3 regions of the Paenibacillus sp. FSL R5-0912 genome follow, and region 3 is predicted to be linked to each of the others. Evidence: riboswitches for the same ligand, from Rfam matches in the RefSeq annotation. Region 3 holds a riboswitch; each other region holds the start of a gene.
What was found. A riboswitch is a leader RNA that binds a small molecule or an ion and turns the genes downstream of it on or off. The one in region 3 is predicted to bind cyclic di-GMP.
Positions count from the first base shown of each region.

Region 1 (5,651 bases), 280 kb from region 3:
TCTTATTAGCTTAACCAATCGCTCCGGTATTGGCTCATTCGCTCATCTTGTTTTAAACAGCGCTTCCGGATGAATCCGTCCGCTAGTCTGTTTAAAGCCAAAAGTCGCTCATAATCCAAAACCATCGCTCAGCATGACTAATAACTATTTCAACTTGCTTACACAAGTTTCAGCTAAAAGATGTTCTAAAACGCAAATTCGTTTCGGTATCCAGTTTTCAAGGATCAAGGCGCTGAAATTTCGGGACAATCACGACTGTGATGTTCGAAAATTCAGACCGTTTAAAGATGAGAGCTTAAACTCTCAAAACTGACCAACGAGTGAGTGTTTGAACCCTAAGGTTCGTTGTGGAAGCTTTAGCTTCCGATTTGAATGTTTCCGTTGCAGGAAACGATTCTCCATAGAAAGGAGGTGATCCAGCCGCACCTTCCGATACGGCTACCTTGTTACGACTTCACCCCAATCATCTACCCCACCTTCGGCGGCTGGCTCCCTTGCGGGTTACCCCACCGACTTCGGGTGTTGTAAACTCTCGTGGTGTGACGGGCGGTGTGTACAAGACCCGGGAACGTATTCACCGCGGCATGCTGATCCGCGATTACTAGCAATTCCGACTTCATGCAGGCGAGTTGCAGCCTGCAATCCGAACTGAGACCGGCTTTGCTGGGATTGGCTCCACCTCGCGGTTTCGCTTCCCGTTGTACCGGCCATTGTAGTACGTGTGTAGCCCAGGTCATAAGGGGCATGATGATTTGACGTCATCCCCACCTTCCTCCGGTTTGTCACCGGCAGTCACTCTAGAGTGCCCAGCCTTACCTGCTGGCAACTAAAGTCAAGGGTTGCGCTCGTTGCGGGACTTAACCCAACATCTCACGACACGAGCTGACGACAACCATGCACCACCTGTCTCCGATGCTCCGAAGAGGGGCACTATCTCTAATGCTTTCATCGGGATGTCAAGACCTGGTAAGGTTCTTCGCGTTGCTTCGAATTAAACCACATACTCCACTGCTTGTGCGGGTCCCCGTCAATTCCTTTGAGTTTCAGTCTTGCGACCGTACTCCCCAGGCGGAGTGCTTACTGTGTTAACTTCGGCACCAAGGGTATCGAAACCCCTAACACCTAGCACTCATCGTTTACGGCGTGGACTACCAGGGTATCTAATCCTGTTTGCTCCCCACGCTTTCGCGCCTCAGCGTCAGTTACAGCCCAGAAAGTCGCCTTCGCCACTGGTGTTCCTCCACATATCTACGCATTTCACCGCTACACGTGGAATTCCACTTTCCTCTTCTGTACTCAAGTCACCCAGTTTCCAGTGCGACCCCAGGTTGAGCCCAAGGTTTAAACACCAGACTTAAATGACCGCCTGCGCGCGCTTTACGCCCAATAATTCCGGACAACGCTTGCCCCCTACGTATTACCGCGGCTGCTGGCACGTAGTTAGCCGGGGCTTTCTTCTCAGGTACCGTCACTCCGGTAACAGTTACTCTACCGGACGTTCTTCCCTGGCAACAGAGCTTTACGATCCGAAAACCTTCATCACTCACGCGGCATTGCTCCGTCAGGCTTTCGCCCATTGCGGAAGATTCCCTACTGCTGCCTCCCGTAGGAGTCTGGGCCGTGTCTCAGTCCCAGTGTGGCCGTTCACCCTCTCAGGTCGGCTACGCATCGTCGCCTTGGTGAGCCGTTACCCCACCAACTAGCTAATGCGCCGCAGGCCCATCCCCAAGTGGCAGATTGCTCCGCCTTTCATTCTCTCTTCAGGAGAGGAAAGAAATTATCCGGTATTAGCTACCGTTTCCGATAGTTATCCCAGTCTTGAGGGCAGGTTGCCTACGTGTTACTCACCCGTCCGCCGCTAAGTTCATTTGAAAGCAAGCTTTCAAATGAACTCCGCTCGACTTGCATGTATTAGGCATGCCGCCAGCGTTCGTCCTGAGCCAGGATCAAACTCTCCAAATTGGTTTTAGAAAGAGCGATTGCTCATTTTGAAACATCTGACGAGAATTTTCATTCTCACGATGAAGTTTCTAAAGCGTACAAGACGCTGTGAAACTCATCATTTTTGGATCTCGCCGAAGCGATCTCCCACTCACTCGTTGTTCAGTTTTCAAAGATCAAGCTTGTTGTCAACGACGACTACCGCGTCACCAGCAACTCTTATAATATATCACGTTCATCCGAGTAATGCAAGCTTTATTTTGAAATCACTTATTTAAGTCATTTCTCATTAAGTTTGCCGCTCCAACAACGCTTACTTATAATACCCTATCTCTCTACTAAAAAGCAACCCTTTCCTAAATAAAAATAACCCGCTTAATAATTAAGCGGGTTATCCTCAATGAAACTATAAATGCATCTGCTCTTAGTAGAACTTAGCTGCAGTATATTTACTTGCTACTTTAACCAGATCTGCTGTTTTGCTGTTCTTGGCAAGTCCAGCATCAACTGTAGTATCAATAGTTACCCATTTGCCATTAAGGAACACTTCATTCCAAGCGTGGTAAGACGTCACATAGCTTGTGTTACCCATAACCAGTTTGGTAGGAATACCTTCACTGCGAAGCATAGTAGCGAATAAGGAAGCGTAGTCGTAGCAGATTCCTTTCTTGGAAACAAGAGTACTGTCGTTGTTAGGGATGTAATCTGTAGTTACACTGGAAGCCAGGGAATAATCATACTTCACATTGGCAACGATATAATTATAGATAGCCTTCACTTTGTCTTCATCTGATGTCAAACCTTGTGTAAGTTGTGCTGCTTTCAGAACTGCTTTATCGGAAGAACTCCATTTAACATTCTGTACGGAGCTCAGATATACTGCGTTGGCGTTGCTCAGGCTAAGATCTACCGTCTCGGAAGAAATTACTTTGTATTTGTTGCCGGTAGTGTTCTCAAGTACGGAAACCTTGTATGAACCGTTACCTTGTTGCAGCGGGAATGTTTCAGTTGGTTTGGAGGTGTACAAGTTGTAAGTGTAGCTGTTATTGTCTTTGGTGATCATCAGCTTAATCTTCTTATCCTTAGGAACATTATAAGATACTCCGATAACACCCTGATCCAGTTGACCTATGTTCAACCAGCCTGCATCTGCATTAGCAGCTTGAGCTGTACCTGTCTGCATCGACGTAACCACTACGAATAGTGTAACCAACATTAGATAGAACTTCTTCATTGGATAAAACCCCTTTCGGTAGCTGGCTGCCATCCTTACGGGAAGGCCCTTTAGCTTTGCGTCCCTACCTTTCGATAGGTTTGCCGTTATCGTATAAGCTTTATCTGTCCTTGCTTCTACCATAAAATGCTAGATATACAATAAGAACAAACAAAAAAAGCCTCTTCATTCGGTAGCTGGCTGCCATCCTTACGGGAAGGCCCTTTAGCTTTGCGTCCCTACCTTTCGATAGGTTTGCCGTTTATCGTGTATTAGCTTTATATAGTTATATCTTACCATATCTATTTCTATTATCAAGACCTAAATCACTAGATTTCTGCGAAAACAAATAAAAATTTTAAGTATTTTAAATTTTTCCGTCATCATTCTACAAACATCAGGATAACTTTGCGTGAATGATAAGTCTATGCGTTGGATTCACCAGCGGATCACAAGTAATGAGTGTAAGAATCTTGTCATCCTCATTCCCTTTCAATACGGATACATCGGTCGGTTCCACAATAGTTACATCATAAACTACATAATTGTATTCCTGCTTACCGGTTGTAACGGAAATAGCGTCCCCCACTCCGACTTCATTCAATCTATTGAACAGCCTTCCCGTAGTTCTTGATCTATGCGCTGCAATCGCAGCATTGCCAGTAGCGCCGAGCGGAGCCGTCTCCTTCATATGCGCAGCTGCATGCTTCATATTCGCCTTGGTGGCGCCTTCCAGTACAGGCAGCTTCAGATCTATTTTGTCGATTTTGATAATCGCCATCACCTTGCCTCCGACTTCAATCTCAGGCGCTGCAGAGGGTTCAGGCTCTTCCGCAGCCGACTCATCTGCCAGCAGCTGGGTTACTTCCGCGTAAGGCTTACTTAGATCAGCACTGGCCGGAGCTGAGGCAGACGGAACGATTTCACTGTAGGCCTGTTCAGCCTCTTCCAGCAGCTTTTGCTGCTGACGGTCATTGTACCATTCGCTTCCTTTGGGATAGAGCATAATTAGCACCCCGGCAAGTATAATCAAATAGGATAATTTCCGCATGACAATCGCCTCCGTAATATAGAATAGATGATACCCTTCCGGAATAATTAAGAAGCAATGCTTCTATATAACAAGTAGAAACGACTTTACCGTCCTTTTTAAGGACGGTACCGTTTCAGCGAGAAATAGAAGGTAATTTATAGCAGCAAGCATATAAATTCATATATTTTCAGAATACCCACTTCCGGCTTCCGAAGAAATTAATGATTACCGTAACAAATGTGACCAGCACTTTGGCGATCAGCACTTGAATACCGAGAGAATCGGTCAATATATGAATCAGCAGCACCGATATAACCAGCACCAACAGGTTCAGCACGATAAACCTGACCAGCTGCATCCGGTCGAAGCCCTCTTTATTGCCGATGTCCCTGTCACGGAAGGTTACCTTTTTGTTCCAGAAGAAGCTGTTGGCCGTACCGGCGCTATAGGAAATAATCTGCGCAGGGGTATTGATCATCCCAAGGGAATGCAGCAGTGTGAATACAGCAAAGTCAACCAATGTATTCAGCAGGCCTACCGCATTGAATTTCAGGAACTGGATGAACCCCGCACTCCATCTCTTATCTGGCATAATCGCTTTCCTTCCGCGTGTCTTCTATTTCCGCATCCGGATAGCCTTTGGTCTCACGCACAATATAGAGCGGTCTGTCCTTCGACTCATCATAGATCCGTCCGATATACTCTCCAATTACCCCCAGCAGCATCAGCACAATCCCATTGAAGAGCAGGTTCACGCCAACTATAGATGCCCATCCGGGTACGGTCCAGGAGGTAAAGATTTTTTGGAACAATACCAGGAACAGATAGATGAAGCTGGAAAAGGACAGAAAGAATCCGATATAGGATGCGATTTTGAGCGGTTTGTGGGAAAAGGAGGTGATGCCGTCGAGCGCAAACCGGATCATTTTCTTGAGCGGATACTTCGTTTCCCCGGCAAAGCGCTCCTCCCGCACATATTCTACCATGGTCTGCCGGAAGCCTACCCAGCTCACCAGACCCCGGACGTACCGGTTCTTCTCCTTCAGACCGCGCAGCACATCACAGACTTTACGGTCGATCAGCCGGAAGTCCCCGGTATCGGTAGGGATTTCAACACTGGTCATACTGCTGAGCAGGCGGTAAAAGATCTTAGCGGTGACTTTCTTGAATAAAGTCTCCCCGTGACGCTTCAACCGCTTGGCATACACAACTTCGTAGCCCTCTTTCCACTTCGCAATCATCTGCAGAATAACCTCAGGAGGATCTTGGAGGTCTGCGTCAATCACCACGACTGCCTGGCCTTCGGCATAATCCATACCAGCCGTAATCGCCACCTGGTGGCCGAAATTACGGGAGAAGTCGATCAGCTTGACATGCTCATCCCGGCTGCTGATCTCGCGCATGATCTCCGCCGTACGGTCCCGGCTGCCGTCATTGACGAAAACCAGTTCATAGGAATCGCCG
Region 1 is NZ_CP009282.1:738,439-744,089, reverse strand. It holds rRNA gene R50912_RS03250 (23S ribosomal RNA) at 1-16, opposite strand, end outside; rRNA gene R50912_RS03245 (16S ribosomal RNA) at 405-1,962, opposite strand; gene R50912_RS03240 (transglutaminase-like domain-containing protein) at 2,366-3,157, opposite strand; cyclic di-GMP riboswitch class I at 3,190-3,270, opposite strand; cyclic di-GMP riboswitch class I at 3,344-3,424, opposite strand; gene R50912_RS03235 (class D sortase) at 3,552-4,205, opposite strand; gene R50912_RS03230 (GtrA family protein) at 4,375-4,779, opposite strand; gene R50912_RS03225 (glycosyltransferase family 2 protein) at 4,769-5,651, opposite strand, start outside.
Region 1: another riboswitch for cyclic di-GMP. It lies ahead of R50912_RS03240 (transglutaminase-like domain-containing protein); the one in region 3 lies ahead of R50912_RS33985 (anti-repressor SinI family protein).

Region 2 (5,651 bases), 100 kb from region 3:
CGACACCAACAGTGACGCCAACGCCGACAGTGAAACCAACACCGACAGTGAAACCGACACCAACAGTGAAGCCGACGCCGACACCTAAGTGTACTCCGTCGCCAACACCGACAGTGAAACCAACGCCGACAGTGAAGCCGACACCGACAGTGAAGCCGACACCGACAGTGAAACCGACACCAACTGTGACGCCAACGCCGACAGTGAAACCGACACCAACGGTGACGCCAACGCCGACAGTGAAACCGACACCAACGGTGAAACCAACGCCGACAGTGAAGCCAACACCGACAGTGAAGCCGACACCGACAGTGAAGCCGACACCGACAGTGAAACCGACACCAACTGTGACGCCAACGCCGACAGTGAAACCGACACCAACGGTGACGCCAACGCCGACAGTGAAACCGACACCAACGGTGAAACCAACGCCGACAGTGAAGCCAACACCGACAGTGAAACCAACACCGACAGTGAAACCGACACCGACAGTGAAACCAACACCGACAGTGAAACCAACACCGACACCAACGGTGACGCCAACGCCGACACCAACAGCAGCACCAACACCAACGCCAACGGCGGCACCAACGCCGACACCAACAGCAGCACCGACACCAACGCCAACAGCTGCACCGACACCAACGCCAACGGCTGCACCGACACCAACGCCAACAGCTGCACCGACACCAACGCCAACAGCAGCACCAACACCAACGCCAACGGCAGCACCAACGCCAACGCCAACAGCTGCACCAACATCAACGCCAACGGCGGCACCAACGCCTACACCAACAGCAGCACCGACACCAACGCCAACAGCAGCACCAACGCCAACGGCAGCACCGACACCAACGCCAACAGCGGCACCGACACCAACGCCAACAGCGGCACCAACGCCAACGGCAGCACCTACACCAACGCCAACAGCAGCACCGACACCAACGCCAACAGCAGCACCGACACCGACGCCAACGGCAGAGCCAACACCGACACCAACGGCAGCACCAACACCAACGCCAACGGCGGCACCAACACCGACAGTAGAACCAACGCCAACATCAACAGCAGCACCGACACCAACGCCAACAGCAGCACCGACACCAACGCCAACAGCAGCACCGACACCGACGCCAACGGCAGAGCCAACACCGACACCAACGGCAGAGCCAACACCAACGCCAACGGCGGCACCGACACCAACGCCAACAACGGCACCGACACCAACGCCAACAGCGCCACCGACACCAACGCCAACGGCGGCACCAACGCCGACACCAACAGCAGCACCGACACCAACGCCAACAGCAGCACCGACACCGACGCCAACGGCAGAGCCAACACCGACACCAACGGCAGCACCAACACCAACGCCAACGGCGGCACCAACACCGACAGTAGAACCAACGCCAACATCAACAGCAGCACCGACACCAACGCCAACGGCAGCACCGACACCAACGCCAACAGCAGCACCGACACCAACGCCAACAGCAGCACCGACACCGACGCCAACGGCAGAGCCAACACCGACACCAACGGCAGAGCCAACACCAACGCCAACGGCGGCACCGACACCGACGCCAACGGCAGAGCCAACACCGACACCAACACCAACACCAACACCAACGCCAACGGCGGCACCAACACCAACGCCAACAGCAGCACCGACACCGACGCCAACGGCAGAGCCAACACCAACGGCAGCACCAACACCAACGCCAACGGCGGCACCAACACCGACAGTAGAACCAACGCCAACGCCGACACCAACAGCAGCACCAACACCAACGCCAACGCCAACGGCGGCACCAACACCGACAGTAGAACCAACACCAACACCAACACCAACACCAACACCAACACCAACACCAACACCAACACCAACACCAACACCAACACCAACACCAACGCCAACGGCAGCGCCAACGCCGACACCAGAACCAACACCAACACCGACGCCGACACCAACACCAACACCGACATTACCACCGGCACCAGTACCATCGTCTGCACCGCCCGTCTTTATTAATGTAGTGCCAACGCCGACTCCAATAATCGGCTATATTGTAAATCCAGATACAATAATCATTGATGATCCGCTGCCTTTGGGCCCTGTGACAACAGTAACACCTCGGCCGTTAGTGGTGACACCAAGTCCAACCCTAACGCCAAGCCCAAGCGCAACACCAAGTCCAACGCCAATTGTGACAATCATTGATGAAGAGATTCCGTTAGGCAATGTACCTGCGGATGCATCGCTCCCGAAGACTGGTGAGTCCAGTCCGGCTCCCTATTACTTGGTCGGTCTAGCCCTTGCAGGATTGGGAATATTCCTCGGCAGAAGATCCAGAACAGATAAACGTAAATAAATGCAATTCGTAAGATCCTTTCCGACAGGCTGGCGATATCACCGCTAAATCGGGAAAAGGCTGCTTTGGGAGAAGACGTTCTCCACAAAGCAGCCTTTTTTATATGGGATATACATTTGATATTATATTTCCTCGTAAAATCAAATGTGCTAAGGAGAAAGAGTTGCGTCTTTACGATCATGGGACCTTGAGTATATATTAAAATTTCAAAATTAAAATTAGTTCTTTATACATAGTTTGAAAATATCCTTATCGGTGCCATCGAGAGCGATGAGAGGATCAGGATTCAGCTGGGAAAGCTATGTTTTCAATTAAAAAAACCTTTTGTAACAGTGCTTTGGAGTGAATCGGTAGATATAATCTATTACCAGATGTTTCAAAGGATTTCATTGACAATCAGCCTTGATAGCGGATAAACTAAAATTAGTTCCAAAGTAATGAATATCATAGACATTAGTATAAAAGTTTGATTTAGTACATAATTTCACAACCTAATCTTTCACTGACGTATAAACGCAAACCGTTCGAAAGGACGGGACGCAAAGTCCAGGAGTCTAAAGCGCGATGGAGCGCAACGATCGTCCGACTGCCGTAAAGAGAGCAACCTCTTTCCGGCGGTCTTTTTTTGTTATATAAATGTGGCCTATATCTATATTAACTGTGAGGTGAGCTTGTATGTTCCAATTAAAAAAATTCAAACGTCTTACGGTGTTCGGACTTATAGCAGTTCTGATTGTGGGAAGCGGCCGAATTATTTCACTGGGGAGCACCTCAGTTAAAGCCGAGGGCAACTCTTTGCCGGGCAATGCATCCAAGTATAATGTGTTCATCTTGGGAGATGTTGATGTTAAGCATAGTGATATTGAAGGCAGATTAGCTGCTGGCGGAAACGTGGATTTAAATGTTAATTACTCTGTGGGACATAGTCTTACTAGTGAAGAAACGAAGGAAGGATACTCTCTCATCGCTGGTGGTAATCTGTATTATTCCCAGGGAGAAACCGTGGGTGATGTAGTCTACGGGGGGAGTTATAGCGGCAGCGGCGGCCCGCGCGGGGGGACAGGAAGCTTACAACAAAAAATAAATGTTGTAGATTTTTCAGCCGAGTTTAGTTTACTTCGTGAGAAATCTCAGCAGCTTGCTTCTCAGCCTGTTAATGGGGTTACCACTGCCAACTCCGGTAATTTCTTTTTGGAAGGTACAAATTCGGATGTTAACATATTTACTGTAGAGGGCAGCAAGCTGTCTAGTGCAAATGAGTTGAGAATTAAGATTCCAGATGGCTCAACAGCTATAGTAAATATCTCCGGCACTTCAGTAACTATGAAGAATATGGGGACGGGAATTAATGGTAACGGAAATAAGGATAACGCTATGAACAGTAAAGTGTTATATAACTTCAGTCAAGCGACCAGTCTTCAAATCGAAGGTATCGGAGTTTTGGGATCTGTGCTGGCTCCATATGCCTCTATTCAATTTAATAATGGTCAAATCAACGGGAACCTGATCGGAGCTTCGCTCTCAGGATCGGGAGAATCCCACCATATTCCGTATAAAGGCCAAGATCCGCCGACACCGACTTCGACGCCTTCAGTGACGCCGACGCCAACAGCAACACCGGCAGTGACGCCGACGCCAACAGCAACACCTGCAGTGACGCCGACGCCAACGGCAACACCGGCAGTGACGCCGACGCCAACAGCAACACCTGCAGTGACGCCGACGCCAACAGCAACACCGGCAGTGACGCCGACGCCAACGGCAACACCTGCAGTGACGCCGACGCCAACGGCAACACCGGCAGCGACGCCTACGCCAACGGCAACGCCGACAACAGCGCCAACGGCAACACCGACGGCAACGCCGACAACAGCGCCAACGGCAACACCGACTGCAACACCGACAACAGCGCCAACGGCAACGCCGACTGCAACACCGACAACAGCGCCAACGGCAACGCCGACTGCAACACCGACAACAGCGCCAACGGCAACACCGACAGCAACGCCGACAACAGCGCCAACGGCAACACCGACAGCAACGCCGACAACAGCGCCAACGGCAACACCGACAGCAACGCCGACAACAGCGCCAACGGCAACACCGACAGCAACGCCGACAACAGCGCCAACGGCAACACCGACAGCAGCGCCAACGGCAACACCGACAGCAACGCCGACAATAGCGCCAACAGCAACACCGACAGCAACGCCGACCGCGGTACCAACAGCAACCAGCACGAGTGTTTTTGTCCCAAGCTTCGTATTTCCGACATCAACCGCTCCGACAGTGATTGGGACTATTGTGACTGATACCGACACTACTATTAATGATGACCCGGTTCCTCTCGGGCCGGCAGCATCACCGGTTGTGACGATGCTGACAACAACAGCGCCACAGCCAGTTGTGGAGGTTCCTGCACCTGCACCTTCACCGGTAGCAGGACCGGCACCTGAAGAAATCATTACGGATGACGAGATTCCTCTGGGCAGTGTGACTGCAGAGCAAACCCTGCCGCAGACGGGTGAATCAAGTCCTGCGCCGTACTATATTGCGGGTGTTGCTCTTGCCGGTCTGGGCCTGCTTCTTAGAAGAACCGCCAGAGTGAACAAGCGCAAATAATTATTGTTAAGCCACTGTGTTTGGATGAGGGCTGCTGCCGGAGAGAGATTCTCCGGGAAGCAGCCTTTTTGTATACGGGGGCGCATTCTAATCGCAGCTTACCACTTGGGCGAAGCAGGCAGCGCCGGACTGACGGCGGTGTTTTTAGTTGGACGGATACCATGCTATACTAGGCTCAAATTATTCATAAGCAAGAATACACATTTCCTCAAAGAAATGGTTATTACTGAAAGGGTGAACGTTATGTGGAGTATATACCTGCTAGTGGTGCTGGTTGTTGTCGCGGGGATTTTGGCTTATGCCGGATTGTACTTTTATGGAGTGGCTATTAAGCGGGCACCCAAAGAATTCCTGGGCAAGACGCCGGATCTGAAGGTGGACCCGCCGGTAGCCGGGGCTTCGTGGGGGGAAGGGGCGGAATGGGTAGCACGGCAGAACTTTCGGGAAGTGGAGCTGGTCTCGGATGATGGACTGAAGCTGCGAGGCTACTATCTGGCTTCAGAGCGTGCTGCGGGCCGTACCGTAATTATTGCCCACGGTTATTCCGGCAAGGCTAAGGATATGGGGGCAACCGCCAAAAACTATTATGACAACCTGGGATATAATGTACTGCTGCCCGACGCCAGAGGTCACGGGAAAAGCGAAGGGGACTACATT
Region 2 is NZ_CP009282.1:562,130-567,780, forward strand. It holds gene R50912_RS34675 (choice-of-anchor A family protein) at 1-2,372, shown strand, start outside; cyclic di-GMP riboswitch class I at 2,877-2,966, shown strand; gene R50912_RS34680 (choice-of-anchor A family protein) at 3,048-4,994, shown strand; gene R50912_RS02455 (alpha/beta hydrolase) at 5,238-5,651, shown strand, end outside.
Region 2: another riboswitch for cyclic di-GMP. It lies ahead of R50912_RS34680 (choice-of-anchor A family protein); the one in region 3 lies ahead of R50912_RS33985 (anti-repressor SinI family protein).

Region 3 (5,651 bases):
ACCTCCTGATTACACACCGTGTGGTCGATGCTTCAATAAACAGTGCCATAGGCGAGGCCAGCTATACCACCAAAGGGGACAATAACGATGCAGCCGATACCTCAGCGGTCAGCTCGACAAATGTGGTAGGCCAATATACCGGCGTCACCGTCCCTTATGTAGGATATGCCATGAATTTCGCAGTCTCCAAAGCCGGAAGTGTAATGCTGATGATTATCCCCGGGCTGCTCCTGCTGCTCTACGCACTGTATTCCTCCTGGAAAGCCGTTGCGGCACTGGAGAAGAAGAATGCAGGGACAGCGGTGACCGGCGGAACGGATACCCTTCCAGACATTGTGCAATAAACTTGATTGTCCTCTCCCGTTTACGAAACGCGGAGCAACAATAAATTTTCCCGGAAGACAGGCAAAGACAATAAAAGAACGATGAGAAAGGGATGAACAAATGAACGTTAAAAAAACATTAGGTCTCGGCGTTGTATCGGCAGCACTCGGATTAACCCTGGTCGGCGGAGGAACCTTCGCTTACTTCAGCAGCACTTCCACCACTGCAGCTTCTTTTAACAACGGAACTTTATTACTGAATTCGGACCCCTCCGTTATTGTCAATCTCACCAATCTTAAGCCGGGAGATACAATCAAAAGAGACTTTAAATTGAAAAATGACGGGACCCTCAATATTCCCAAAGTTGTTCTGCGCACCTCATCTGTCATTACAGATGCCCTGGGGGATAACAGCTCCCATAATCTCAAAGACGATATTATTGTAACCTTCCTTATTAACAAGGATAAAGTTACTTCGCCTGTCCTGGTTATTTCACTGGCCGACCTTGAGCAGCAAAGTCCGGATCTTGTAGCTAAGGGAATTCTCGGCGGAATCTTTGGTGTAGAGAATGGGGGCATCAAGGCAGGCACCTCAGATAAGCTGAGCGTACAGTTTGCCTTCAAGGAAACCTTCCAGCCGCAAAACTACTATCAAGGCGATACGCTGGCCCTTACCCTGAACTTCGATGCCAATCAGGAAAAAGGCGCCCTCAAATAATCTGCCCTGTCACGCATTCCTGTTCTCTGATCTTTAAAAAACATAATATACTCGAGGAGGAAATTAATTATGGGTATCAAAAAAACATTGGGTCTTGGCGTAGCATCGGCAGCACTGGGATTGTCTTTAATCGGAGGGGGCACCTTCGCTTACTTCAGCTCCACAGCAACCAGCACGGCAACCTTCGCGGCAGGTACGCTGAAGCTCGGCTCTTCCTTCAATACACCTGTTGCCCTGACCAATCTGAAACCGGGTGATTACACCGTACGCACGTTCACCTTGTCCAATGACGGCACTCTGGATATCAAGCTCCTCACGTTGGCTACCAGCTACACCGTAACTGATGCGAAGGGAGATAATGCCGGCCAGGATCTTGGAGATCACTTCAAAATCAAACTTCTCGACAGTTCTTACACCAGCGGGCCGCTTACCGGCCATGTGCTGTCCGAAATCTCCTTGAAGGATCTGAAGAACACATCCAGCTATGATCTCGTAACGGCGGGTGTACTGCCGGGAGGCATCGCCGCTACCCAAACCAAAACCTTCAAGATTGCTTTCGAATTCGTTGACAATACACAGGATCAGAATATCTTCCAGGGTGACGGCTTGGCGCTGAACTGGACATTCAATGCTACGCAAGGTTTGGGAGAAGCCAAATAAGGCTATTAAACTATATACACAAAACGGCATATCCTCCCTCATCCGGGCTGGATATGCCGTTTTGTCTCTCCACTGCCGCCAGCTTCCGTCAGGAACAATGATTTTTGTCGGTTTTGCGAATTTTTGTTATACTGATAACAAAAAGTACGGAGGGCGTTGTAATCGTGTCAGATAACATGGGAAGCCGCATCCATAGGCTCCGTCTGGAGAAGGGTTATTCTTTATCCGAGCTTGCGGATAAGGCTGACGTGGCGAAATCATACTTAAGTAATGTTGAGCGGAATATCCAATCCAACCCCTCCATTCAATTTATCGAAAAAATCGCCGATGCACTTCAAGTATCCATTCACGTATTACTGTATGGCGGAGTTGCAGAAACTGCAGAACCGGTTCTTGATGGAGAATGGTTCAGGCTGGTACAGGATGCGATGGCCTCTGGTATAAGCAAACGTGAATTCAAGGAGTTTCTTGATTATCAGAAATGGCGGCTGGAGCAGAAGGATAACTGAAATACCCCCACAAAGTGAGGCAGCAGCTTCGATGATTACTCAGGTACTTTGCGGGGACCCCGAAACAACATGTAAATTCCAACAGAAGAGGGCACAGCGTGTACACCGCTGTGCCCTCTTCTGTATGTATCCGTACAATGCTGAATGCCCTACATCGCCTGGAGTGCTTTTTCACTAAAAAAACGCCGAATCTCGTCCGCCTGGATGCCAGCCTGCTTAGCAGACATTAGCAAATGCACCCATTCTAAATCCAGATCAACTGCCTGCAGTTCGTCATTCCCCTGGTTGGACTTATCCAAGAAATCTCCTCCTAGAATTTTCGCGTCCCCAGGCAGTCCGGCCATCATAGTATTTCTACTTTAGATCCGAGACTTTGTGCCCCTGTCTTTCGGCAGGTTTACCCTTTACTGGACCCTTTACATGAAAGGATCTGAAAGAATCGATGAAACCGTTCTCCGCAATAACATTATACAAGATCTTACATGAAAAGTGTGTCGTTTTCTGGGATTTTTTTATGTTAAATCGTGAGGACCCTTAGCTAAAATTGCCAATGGCTTGTATAAATAATTCCAATTCATCTTCAATCGGTCCAAATTAGTTTAAATATACTAAATAGATTTAATCCTATAACACAATATAGAAGTAATTACCCATTTCTATGATATACAACCACCTAAATCCTTAATTTTTTTATTAATTCTAAAGATATTTTGTTCCTCCGGCCTCACCCGGATAATTTATGATTGTTCTGTATGAATTCCCTGCTGAATCATACCGTTTTGCGAACGGATTGCACGAAAGTATGAATTGATTACCCTGCCGGAAAGTAGCACAATAAGATGAGAATGAAACCGCAAACATCGCAGCTCCGCTAAGCGGTGTTCCTATATACCGCATGTGGAGTTTATCCGTTAGGAGGACCTACTCATGGCCATCAAAGAGCCCTATAACGAATCTGTCTGGAGCAAGTATTACGGTCCCAATCTGGGCTACATTCAGGAGAAATACGAGCAGTTTGTCAAGGACCCTTCTTCCGTAGAGCATCATTACCGCGATCTGTTCACAGTATCCGGCCCGCCTCCCCTGGCTCCGGATGCCGTCAAGACGCCTCCACCCGCCATCTCGGGAGATACGGAGTGGCTCAAGAAAGCTGTTAAAGCTTCCAAGCTAATGGCTAACATTCGAATATACGGCCATATGGCTGCCGATATCGATCCGCTGGAGCGGAGCACCAACCCGATGGCGAAATGGCTGGAGATCGAGACCTATGAGCTGACGCGCGAAGATCTGAATGCCCTGCCGGCTTCGCTGATCTGGGAGAATGCCCCTGAGGGCGTGCATACCGCTATGGATGCCGTTCACAGAATGCGCCAGGCCTACACACAGACCATCGCCTATGAATTCGGGCATGTGCATGACGAGCGTGAGCTGCGCTGGCTCAACAGCCAGGCGGAATCCACGACGTCGCCTGCTCCACTGAACCATGCGGAACGCAAAGAGCTGCTGAAACGCCTGATTCAGGTAGAACAGTTCGAGACCTTCCTGCACAAGACCTTCGTCGGCCAGAAGCGCTTCAGCCTGGAAGGCAATGATGCGCTCGTACCTATGCTGGATGAAATTGTCCGCGCTGCCGCACATGACGGCGCTGAGCATATCCTGATGGGTATGGCCCACCGCGGAAGACTTAATGTGCTGGCCCACATTCTGGGCAAACCTTATGATATTATTTTCTCGGAATTCCATCATTCGCCGAACAAGGAGCTCTTCCCGTCCGAAGGCTCTATGGGTGTCACCTATGGCTGGAGCGGTGATGTGAAATACCATCTAGGCGCCGACCGCGCCGTCCGTGAAGGCGAAACCGTGCGTACCCGCATCACGCTTGCCAACAACCCGAGCCATCTCGAGTTCGTGAATCCGGTCGTTGAAGGCTTCACGCGTGCAGCCCAGGAGGAACGGGGGACCCCCGGCCTGCCTAAGCTGAATACGGACAAAGCCATGGCCGTGCTTATGCATGGCGATGCCGCCTTCCCTGGTGAAGGTATTGTTGCGGAAACACTTAATATCGGCAAATTGCAAGGTTATCAGAATGGCGGCACTGTGCATATTATCGTCAATAACCGGATCGGCTTCACCACCGAAAGTGAAGATTCCCGCTCCACGCATTACGCCAGTGATCTGGCGAAGGGCTATGAGATCCCGGTAGTGCATGTCAATGCCGATGACCCCGAAGCCTGTATTGCTGCGGTCCGTATGGCCAGCGCTTACCGCCATTTGTTCAAGAAGGATTTCCTGATTGATCTGATCGGGTACCGCCGCCACGGCCATAATGAGATGGATGATCCGGAAACCACCCAGCCGATGGTATATGGCAAGGTTCGCAACCACCCTACCGTCTACCGCGTTTATGCGGAACGCCTGCAGCGCGAGAAGGTCGTTACAGCCGATGAGGTGAAGAGCATGATTGCCGAGGCCGAGAATGTGCTGCAGCAGGCCTTCGAGCAGATGAAGGAAGGGAAACAGAAGAACGCCGAGTCCAAGACTTCGGTCGTCCTGGATACGGGAACACCGGTGCACCGCCCTACAGCGGTTCCGCTGGCCAGTCTCCAGGAGATTAACCGTGAGCTGCTGAGCGTACCGGCCGGCTTCACGGTCTATCCGAAGCTGGAGCGGATTCTGCAGCGGCGCAAGGATGCGCTGAATGACGGCGAGCGGGTAGACTGGGCGCTGGCTGAAACCCTGGCCTTCGCTACCATTCTGAAGGATGGCACGCCGATCCGCCTCAGCGGACAGGATTCACAGCGCGGCACCTTCGCTCACCGCCACCTTGTCCTGCATGACAGTGAGAGCGGGGAGCTCTTCTCCCCTCTTCACCAGCTTAAGGATTCCCGCGCCTCCTTCGGCGTCTACAACAGCCCGCTGTCAGAAGCCTCTGTACTCGGCTATGAATACGGCTATAATGTGTTCGCACCGGAGACCTTCGTGCTCTGGGAAGCGCAATACGGTGATTTCGCCAATGCCGCCCAAGTCATTATTGACCAGTTCATCTCCGCCGGACGCGCCAAGTGGACACAGCGCAGCAATCTTGCGATTCTGCTGCCGCATGGATATGAAGGCCAGGGACCGGAACATTCCAGCGGTAGGCTGGAACGTTATCTGCAGCTCTCCGCTGAAGAGAACTGGACCGTAGCGAACCTGACCTGCGCGGCCCAGTATTTCCATCTGCTGCGCCGTCAGGCTGCACTCTGCGGACAGCCCGATGCCCGGCCGCTGGTAATCATGGCACCGAAGAGCCTGATCCGCAATCCGCGCAGCACCTCGGCCGGTGCTGATCTCGCCTCCGGCAGCTTCCAGCCCGTGCTTCCGGAACCGCTGCTCGGCAGCAAGCCTGAAGAGGTCAAGCGCCTGGTGGTATGCAGCGGCAAGGTCGCCATCGACCTGCAG
Region 3 is NZ_CP009282.1:458,731-464,381, reverse strand. It holds gene sipW (signal peptidase I SipW) at 1-344, shown strand, start outside; gene R50912_RS02015 (TasA family protein) at 445-1,041, shown strand; gene R50912_RS02010 (TasA family protein) at 1,111-1,701, shown strand; gene R50912_RS02005 (helix-turn-helix domain-containing protein) at 1,878-2,210, shown strand; gene R50912_RS33985 (anti-repressor SinI family protein) at 2,360-2,509, opposite strand; cyclic di-GMP riboswitch class I at 2,538-2,622, opposite strand; gene R50912_RS02000 (2-oxoglutarate dehydrogenase E1 component) at 3,138-5,651, shown strand, end outside.